One region of the Planifilum fulgidum genome, then DNA from elsewhere that is predicted to be linked to it. Evidence: riboswitches for the same ligand, from Rfam matches in the RefSeq annotation. Region 1 holds a riboswitch; the other holds the start of a gene.

Region 1 (3,566 bases):
CCACGCCGTGGAAACCCTGATGGGTCTGGAGATTCCCGAACGCGCCGAATATCTGAGGGTCATCGTGATGGAACTGAACCGGATCGCCAGCCATCTGGTCTGGTTCGGCACCTATCTTCTGGACATCGGCGCGATGAGTCCCTTCCTGTACGCCTTCCAGGATCGGGAGAAGATCATCGATCTGTTCAACGAGATATCCGGCGCCCGCCTCACATACAATTACATGAGGGTCGGAGGTGTCAAATGGGATGCTCCCGAAGGGTGGCTGGACAAGGTGCGCAATCTGGTTTCCTACCTGCGGGAGCGTCACGAAGAATATCTCGAACTGGTGGGGGGCAACGAAATCTTCATCAACCGGACCAAAGGAGTCGGCAAATACGACGCAAAAACCGCCGTCCAGTACGGATTGTCCGGTCCGTGCCTCCGTTGCACGGGAATTCAGCGGGATTTGAGGAAGGATCAGCCCTATTCGATCTATGACCGGTTCGATTTTGATGTTCCCATTGCCACCGAGGGGGACTGTTACGATCGCTTCCAGGTCCGGATGGAGGAAATCCGTCAATCCCTGCGGATCATCGAACAGGCGGTGGAGCAGATCCCCGAAGGGCCGATCATGGCGAAAGTGCCGCGGTTGATCCGCCCGCCGGAAGGGGAAGTGTACACGGCGGTGGAAAACCCCCGGGGAGAGCTGGGCGTTCACCTGATCAGCAAAGGGAAAGCCAATCCCTGGCGGATCCATTGGCGCCGGCCGTCCTTCCACAATCTGCAGATTTTGCCCCAGCTGTTGGAAGGGGAAAACATCGCCAACTTGATCGCCATCCTCGGTGCGGTGGATATCGTGCTCGGTGACGTTGACGGTTGAGAAGCGGAAGCGGTTCCCGTCCCCTTGATGAGGCTGGAACCGCTTTTCACAAGCGCGGTCTGAACTTGATCAAAAACGGGGTTAACTGAATGGAACAGACATGGGCCGAGTTTTTGTTGCAGTACGGATATATCGGGATTGTCTTCTTTCTGATCCTGGGAATCGCCGGCATTCCTCTTCCCGATGAAATCTTCATGACCTTCATCGGGTATCTTTCGTCGGAGGGGAAATTGAATCTGTATCTCACTTACATCAGCGCCCTTTCCGGCTCCGTCGGCGGAATCACCCTCAGCTACGTACTGGGAACGCGTTTCGGCTATCCTCTCCTGAAGCGATACGGAAGCAAACTCTTCATCACGCGGAGAAGGCTCCGGATCACTCAGTTTCTGTTCCGGAAATACGGCAACTGGGTATTGTTTTTTGGCTACTTCATCCCGGGAGTCCGTCATTTGACCGCCTATTTGGCCGGGATATCCAGACTTTCTTACGCCCGGTTCGGTTTGTACGCCTACTGCGGGGCGGTGGTCTGGTGCGCCACCTTCATCGGATTGGGGTATGTGCTGGGTTCCAGCTGGGAACTGGTGTTTCATTTCCTTAACCGTCTCGGGCCGGTGTTTCTGTTGGTCCTGATCCTGGCGGGAGGGTTTCTCGCCTGGTATTGCTGGTCGATAAGCCAGAACCGGGCCGGGTCCTCCCGCCCCAAATGATGAAGGGAGGCTTTCGGAAAATCGCGCCCCCTCTTCCGGAAGGGCGGATGCGGGATGCGATTTGACGCCCTTTGCGGGGGACTGCTAGAATAATAGAAAAACGTGAAAGGAGTCCACTGGGGGTGCACCTGTACGGTGCTGAGAGGGGTTTGCGCCCCAACCCTTTGAACTTGACCTGGGTAATACCAGCGCAAGGAATGTGGCGGTTGCGTGCGTTGCCGGTATCCACCAGGATACCGGTTTTTTGCAGGAAAGGGGGAGACGGGAATCGGAGCCAGACTTCATCTCGTCACCGGGGACCGCCACTTGCCGGACCACATTGTGGCCGTTGTCGAAAAGGTCCGGCCGTGGGTGGACCAGGTCCACCTGCGGTGGAAAAGCCGGACCGCCCGGGAGATGTATCGCTTGGGGAGCAGGCTTTTGGAGCGAGGGCTTTTGACTTCAGGACAGCTGGTCGTTCATGATCGGCTGGATGTGGCCATGGCGCTTGGTTGCGGCATCCATTTGCCGGAAGCGGGTCTGCCGGTGGATCGGGTGCGGGAAATCGTCGGTTGCCGGCATCGGGTGGGGGTGTCGGTTCATTCGGTCCGGGCCGCGGAACAGGCGGCCGCCCTGGGGGCGGACTACCTGATGTTCGGCCATGTATTTTCCACTCCGTCCAAGCCGGGGATTCCACCGAAGGGGCTTGAACTGCTTTCCCGGGTGGTTCGGGCCGTGAAGGTTCCGGTTCTGGCCATCGGTGGGATCAACGCGGAGCGGATTCCCCGGGTGATGGAGACGGGTTGTGCGGGGGTGGCCGTCCTTTCCGCTCTGATGGACAGTCCGAATCCCGAAGGGGCGGCCCGTCGAATGAGGGCACGGCTGGATCGCCTATCGTGACCATCCGGAGTGCGCCGGAGAGGAGAAAAAAGGGGGGCTACAGGTTGCATGAGCGGGATGTGGTGGTGATCGGAGGTGGTGTGATCGGCTGTTCCATCGCATACTATCTGGCCAAGCGGGGAGCGCGGGTCACCGTCCTGGAGCGGGATCTGATCGGCTCCCACTCCTCGTCCGCCGCCGCGGGGATATTGGGAGCCCAGGTGGAGATGGCCGAACCGGGGCCGTTGAGCGAGCTGTGCGTGAAGAGCCGGTCCATGTTTCCCGATTTGGCTTCGGAGCTGTATCGTCTGACCGGCATCGACATCGAATTGATCCGGACGGGCGTGTTGCGGATCGCCTGGACCCGGGAAGAGGCCGAGGCGCTTTATAAGCGGGGGGTTTGGCAGCGCGAACGCGGCGGGACGGCGGACTGGTGGGACAGGGATCGGGTTCGGAGCGTGGAACCGGCGGTGTCCGACCGGATCGAAGGGGCGCTGTACATCCCCGGGGATTCCCATGTTTCCTCTTCCCGGTTGACCCGGGCCTTTTCCTATGCGGCAGAGCTGCTCGGGGCCGAACTGATCGAGCGGTGTGAAGTGACTGCCTTGCGCGCCGGAAAGGACCGGATTGAAAGGGTGGAGTCGGACCGGGGGACGTTTCAGGCGGAGCACGTGGTGCTGGCGGCGGGGGCCTGGAGCGCCGCGCTGGCGGGGAAATTGGGATTGCGATTGCCGGTGGTTCCGGTCAAGGGGGAATCCCTGGCGGTATATCCCCGAAGGGCGCTCTTTGAAAGGACGCTGTTTGCGGAGGGATGCTACCTGGTCCCCAAAGCGGACGGCAAGGTGATCGTGGGGGCGACGGAGCGGGCCGGCGATTTTACCGAATGGGTGACGATGGACGCCATTCAGAAACTGACCTCGGAAGCGGTCCGGCTGGTCCCGGAATTGGCGGACAGCACGTTTATCCGCGCCTGGTCCAGCGTCCGTCCCGGGTCCGTCGACGGCCTTCCCTTTATCGGGAAGTTTGAACCCTACCGCAATCTGTTTGTCGCCACCGGCCATTTCCGCAACGGCATTTTGCTCAGTCCCGTCACCGGCCAGGGGATTGCCGAAATGATCGCGGGAGAGGAAGTTCCGGAT
Region 2 (3,566 bases), on a different contig from region 1:
CGATGGGCTTCCTCCAATTCCTTCAGGTCCCGGCGCACCGTCGCCTCGGACACCCGGAAGACCTCGCTCAATTCCGCCACGGTGGCTCGTTTGCGCTCGTAAATGTACTCCATCATGCGCCTCTGTCGTTCCTCGGCGAAAATCTCTCCTCCCCCCTCTCCGGTTGATCTACTTTGATTATATTTGATTGATTATGATCGTTTCAAATGAAATTTGTTTGAATCCGTGCTTGGTTGCTTTTATTTTGCCAAAAGAAAAACCGGCACATCCCGTGCCGGCCGGTTTCACCCCCTGATCCGGGAAGTCGGAAATGTTCCGCGCCCGCCGAAGGCGCCCGGAGAACCACCGAATCCGCCCTTTACGCCGAGGCGATCCGGGCGGCGGAAGGCCGCGCCACCCTTCAGGCTCCGACAAGACGCGGCGGGCCGGGTCAGTACCCCTTTTCCCGCCGCTCGGCGATCAAGCCTGCCCTGCGGGAACGGGAACGATGATTGGCAAAAGTCTGCATCATTTCATACCAAGCGGCCACCGTCCCTTCCGGCACGTTGGCCGTCAACAGTTTTTTGGGTCCCATCCGGCGACAAGTGCCCGACTCCATCAGCAGCAGGTCATCCGCACATTCCGCCCAGCGGAGATCCCGGGTGGCGACCAAAATGATCCGGTGAGGCGCGAGGCGGCGCAATTCCCGCCACAAAAGCCGTTTTCCCCAGTGGTCCAGCCCCGCCGTGGGCTCGTCCAGCAGCGCGATCAACGGATCCCGGAGCAACATCTCAACCAGCAACACCCGCTTCACCATTTCCCCCGGGATGGCGGAAAGGGAGGCGCGCCGGACGGCGGCCAATCCCCATTCGGCGATCAGCTCGGCGACGCGCCTCCTGGGATAGGGCAATTGGCTGAGCTGGGCGCGGTATAAGAGATATTTTTCGAGAGAGATGGAATGGTTCATCCGGCGCATGGGCGGAATGTATATCATGCGGGATTTCAAATTTCCCAGGGCGGAGGTGCCCGCGGCGGCCGCGCGTCCCCGGGACCAGATCACCGTTTCGCCGTCCTCCAACTGGTAGGTGATTCGCCCGTCGTCAGGGACCTGCAGGGCGGCGGTAAGCTGCAACAGCGTGCTTTTTCCGGAGCCTTCGGGACCGAGAATCGCAGTGATGCCTTTCCTCGCGGCGGCGGTAAAATCGAGAAGGCCGATTCGGCGTGACCGCGGATGGTTTTTGGAAGCATAAACCTTGTTGAGATGAGACCACTCAATCCGCAAGGACTTTCATCCTTTCATCCGATGCACCTATCATTAAGGATACCCGAAAACCCGGGCAGAAAGAAGGGTCTTTTCCAATCTCTTGATCCATCGGATAAATCCGCCTCCCCCCGCATTTGGCTAAGATTCGGACGGTTAAATCTCTTTTAACCGTGTTCAATAATTTTAAAGGGCCGCAGCGGTCGTTTCGGCTGATTGACCCGTTGCGGGGGATGTGATACTTTCGAAGCGACAACCGCATATCCAACGGGAGCTTGGGGAAAGCCAGGCTGAGAGGGCGGGGGATCTGCCGCCGACCGTTGAACCTGATCTGGGTAATGCCAGCGCAGGGATGGAGACAAGGGGGCCCGGCGCCCTTTTCGGGGCGGTGCGGGTTCCGTTCGCCGCATGCCTGCGGGCATGCGGTTTTTTCTTGGAATGGTTTTTAAATCCGACGGCATTTCCGTTCAATCCAGAAGATGAAGAAACGGTGCATCATCTCTCCGAACCGAATCCGACGGACCCCTTCTCCCTTCTCAAGCCCCTTCCGTTGGTGTGCGCCAAACCGTTCAAAAGAAGGAGGAGGAGAAGGAATGTCCAACGACTTCCGCTTTCCGGCGAGCAAAAAGGTGTACATCCAGGGATCCCGGCCGGACATCCGCGTGCCCATGCGCGAAATCCGGCTTTCACCGACCACCGGCCGGTTCGGGGAAAGGGAAAACCCTCCGGTCCGTGTCTACGACACCAGCGGCCCCTGGACCGATCCGGATGTGGAGACCGACGTCAGGAAGGGACTGCCCCCGCTCCGGCGCCGGTGGATCGAAAGGCGCGGAGATGTGGAGGAATACGAGGGAAGGCAACCGCAACCGATTGACGACGGGTATTCTTCGAAGTCCGAAAGTCCCTCTCAACCGTACCCCGGACTCAAGCGCCGACCGCTCCGGGCCAAACCGGGGCGCGCCGTGACACAGATGCATTACGCCCGCCGGGGGATCATCACTCCGGAGATGGAATTCGTGGCCATCCGGGAAAACGTCAGCCCCGAATTCGTTCGGGAAGAGGTGGCCCGGGGGCGGGCGATCATTCCGGCCAACATCAACCATCCCGAAAGCGAGCCGATGATCATCGGGAAAAATTTTCTCGTCAAGATCAACGCCAACATCGGAAACTCCGCCGTCTCCTCCTCCATCGAGGAAGAAGTGGAAAAAATGCGGTGGGCCACCTTCTGGGGTGCCGACACGGTCATGGACCTGTCGACGGGAAAAAACATCCACACCACCCGCGAATGGATCATCCGCAACTCGCCGGTCCCCGTGGGCACCGTCCCCATTTATCAGGCCCTGGAAAAGGTGGGGGGCAAACCGGAGGAGTTGACCTGGGAAATTTACCGGGACACCCTGATCGAACAGGCGGAACAGGGCGTGGATTACTTCACCATCCACGCCGGCGTCCTGCTCCGGTACATCCCGCTGACCGCCAACCGGGTGACCGGCATCGTCTCCCGGGGCGGTTCCATCATGGCCGCCTGGTGTCTGGCCCACCACCAGGAGAATTTCCTCTACACCCATTTCCGGGAGATCTGCGAAATCCTGCGGACATACGACATCGCCATCTCCCTGGGGGACGGCCTGCGGCCCGGTTCCATCGCCGACGCCAATGACGAGGCGCAGTTCGCCGAATTGAAAACCCTCGGGGAACTGACGAAAATCGCCTGGGAATACGATGTGCAGGTGATGGTCGAGGGACCCGGCCACATTCCGATGCACAAAATCCGGGAAAATGTGGAGATTCAGCAAAAAATCTGCCACGAAGCGCCCTTCTACACCCTCGGCCCCCTCACCACGGACATCGCCCCGGGTTACGACCACATCACCTCCGCCATCGGCGCGGCGATGATCGGCTGGTACGGCACCGCCATGCTCTGTTACGTCACGCCGAAGGAACACCTCGGGCTGCCCAACAAGGAAGATGTGAAGGAAGGGGTCATCGCCTACAAAATCGCCGCTCATGCCGCGGATCTGGCCAAGGGGCATCCCGGCGCCCAGCTTCGCGACGACGCCTTGTCCAAAGCCCGTTTTGAATTCCGCTGGACGGACCAATTCAATCTGTCCCTCGATCCGGAAAGAGCCAGGGCCTATCACGATGAAACCCTGCCGGCGGAACCGGCGAAAACCGCCCACTTCTGCTCCATGTGCGGCCCCAAGTTCTGCAGCATGCGCATCTCGCAGGACCTCCGGGAATACGCCGCGAAAAAGGGGCTCACCCTCGAAGAAGCCGTGGAAACCGGCTTGAAGGAAAAGGCCAAAGAGTTCCGCGAGACGGGCTC

What was found. Region 1 has a riboswitch for thiamine pyrophosphate ahead of BM063_RS01490 (thiamine phosphate synthase). Riboswitches for the same ligand answer to the same signal wherever they lie in the genome.
Region 2: it holds a riboswitch for thiamine pyrophosphate, as region 1 does, so the genes downstream of both, thiC (phosphomethylpyrimidine synthase ThiC) here and BM063_RS01490 (thiamine phosphate synthase) in region 1, are expected to answer to the same signal.

The regions. Positions count from the first base shown of each region.
Region 1 covers NZ_FOOK01000002.1:95,628-99,193, reverse strand. Annotated here, with positions in the region: gene BM063_RS01500 (NADH-quinone oxidoreductase subunit D) at 1-862, shown strand, start outside; gene BM063_RS01495 (DedA family protein) at 952-1,569, shown strand; TPP riboswitch at 1,678-1,784, shown strand; gene BM063_RS01490 (thiamine phosphate synthase) at 1,780-2,448, shown strand; gene thiO (glycine oxidase ThiO) at 2,493-3,566, shown strand, end outside.
Region 2 covers NZ_FOOK01000046.1:7,090-10,655, forward strand. Annotated here, with positions in the region: gene BM063_RS16320 (DeoR/GlpR family DNA-binding transcription regulator) at 1-116, opposite strand, end outside; gene BM063_RS16325 (ATP-binding cassette domain-containing protein) at 431-1,261, opposite strand; TPP riboswitch at 1,498-1,610, shown strand; gene thiC (phosphomethylpyrimidine synthase ThiC) at 1,834-3,566, shown strand, end outside.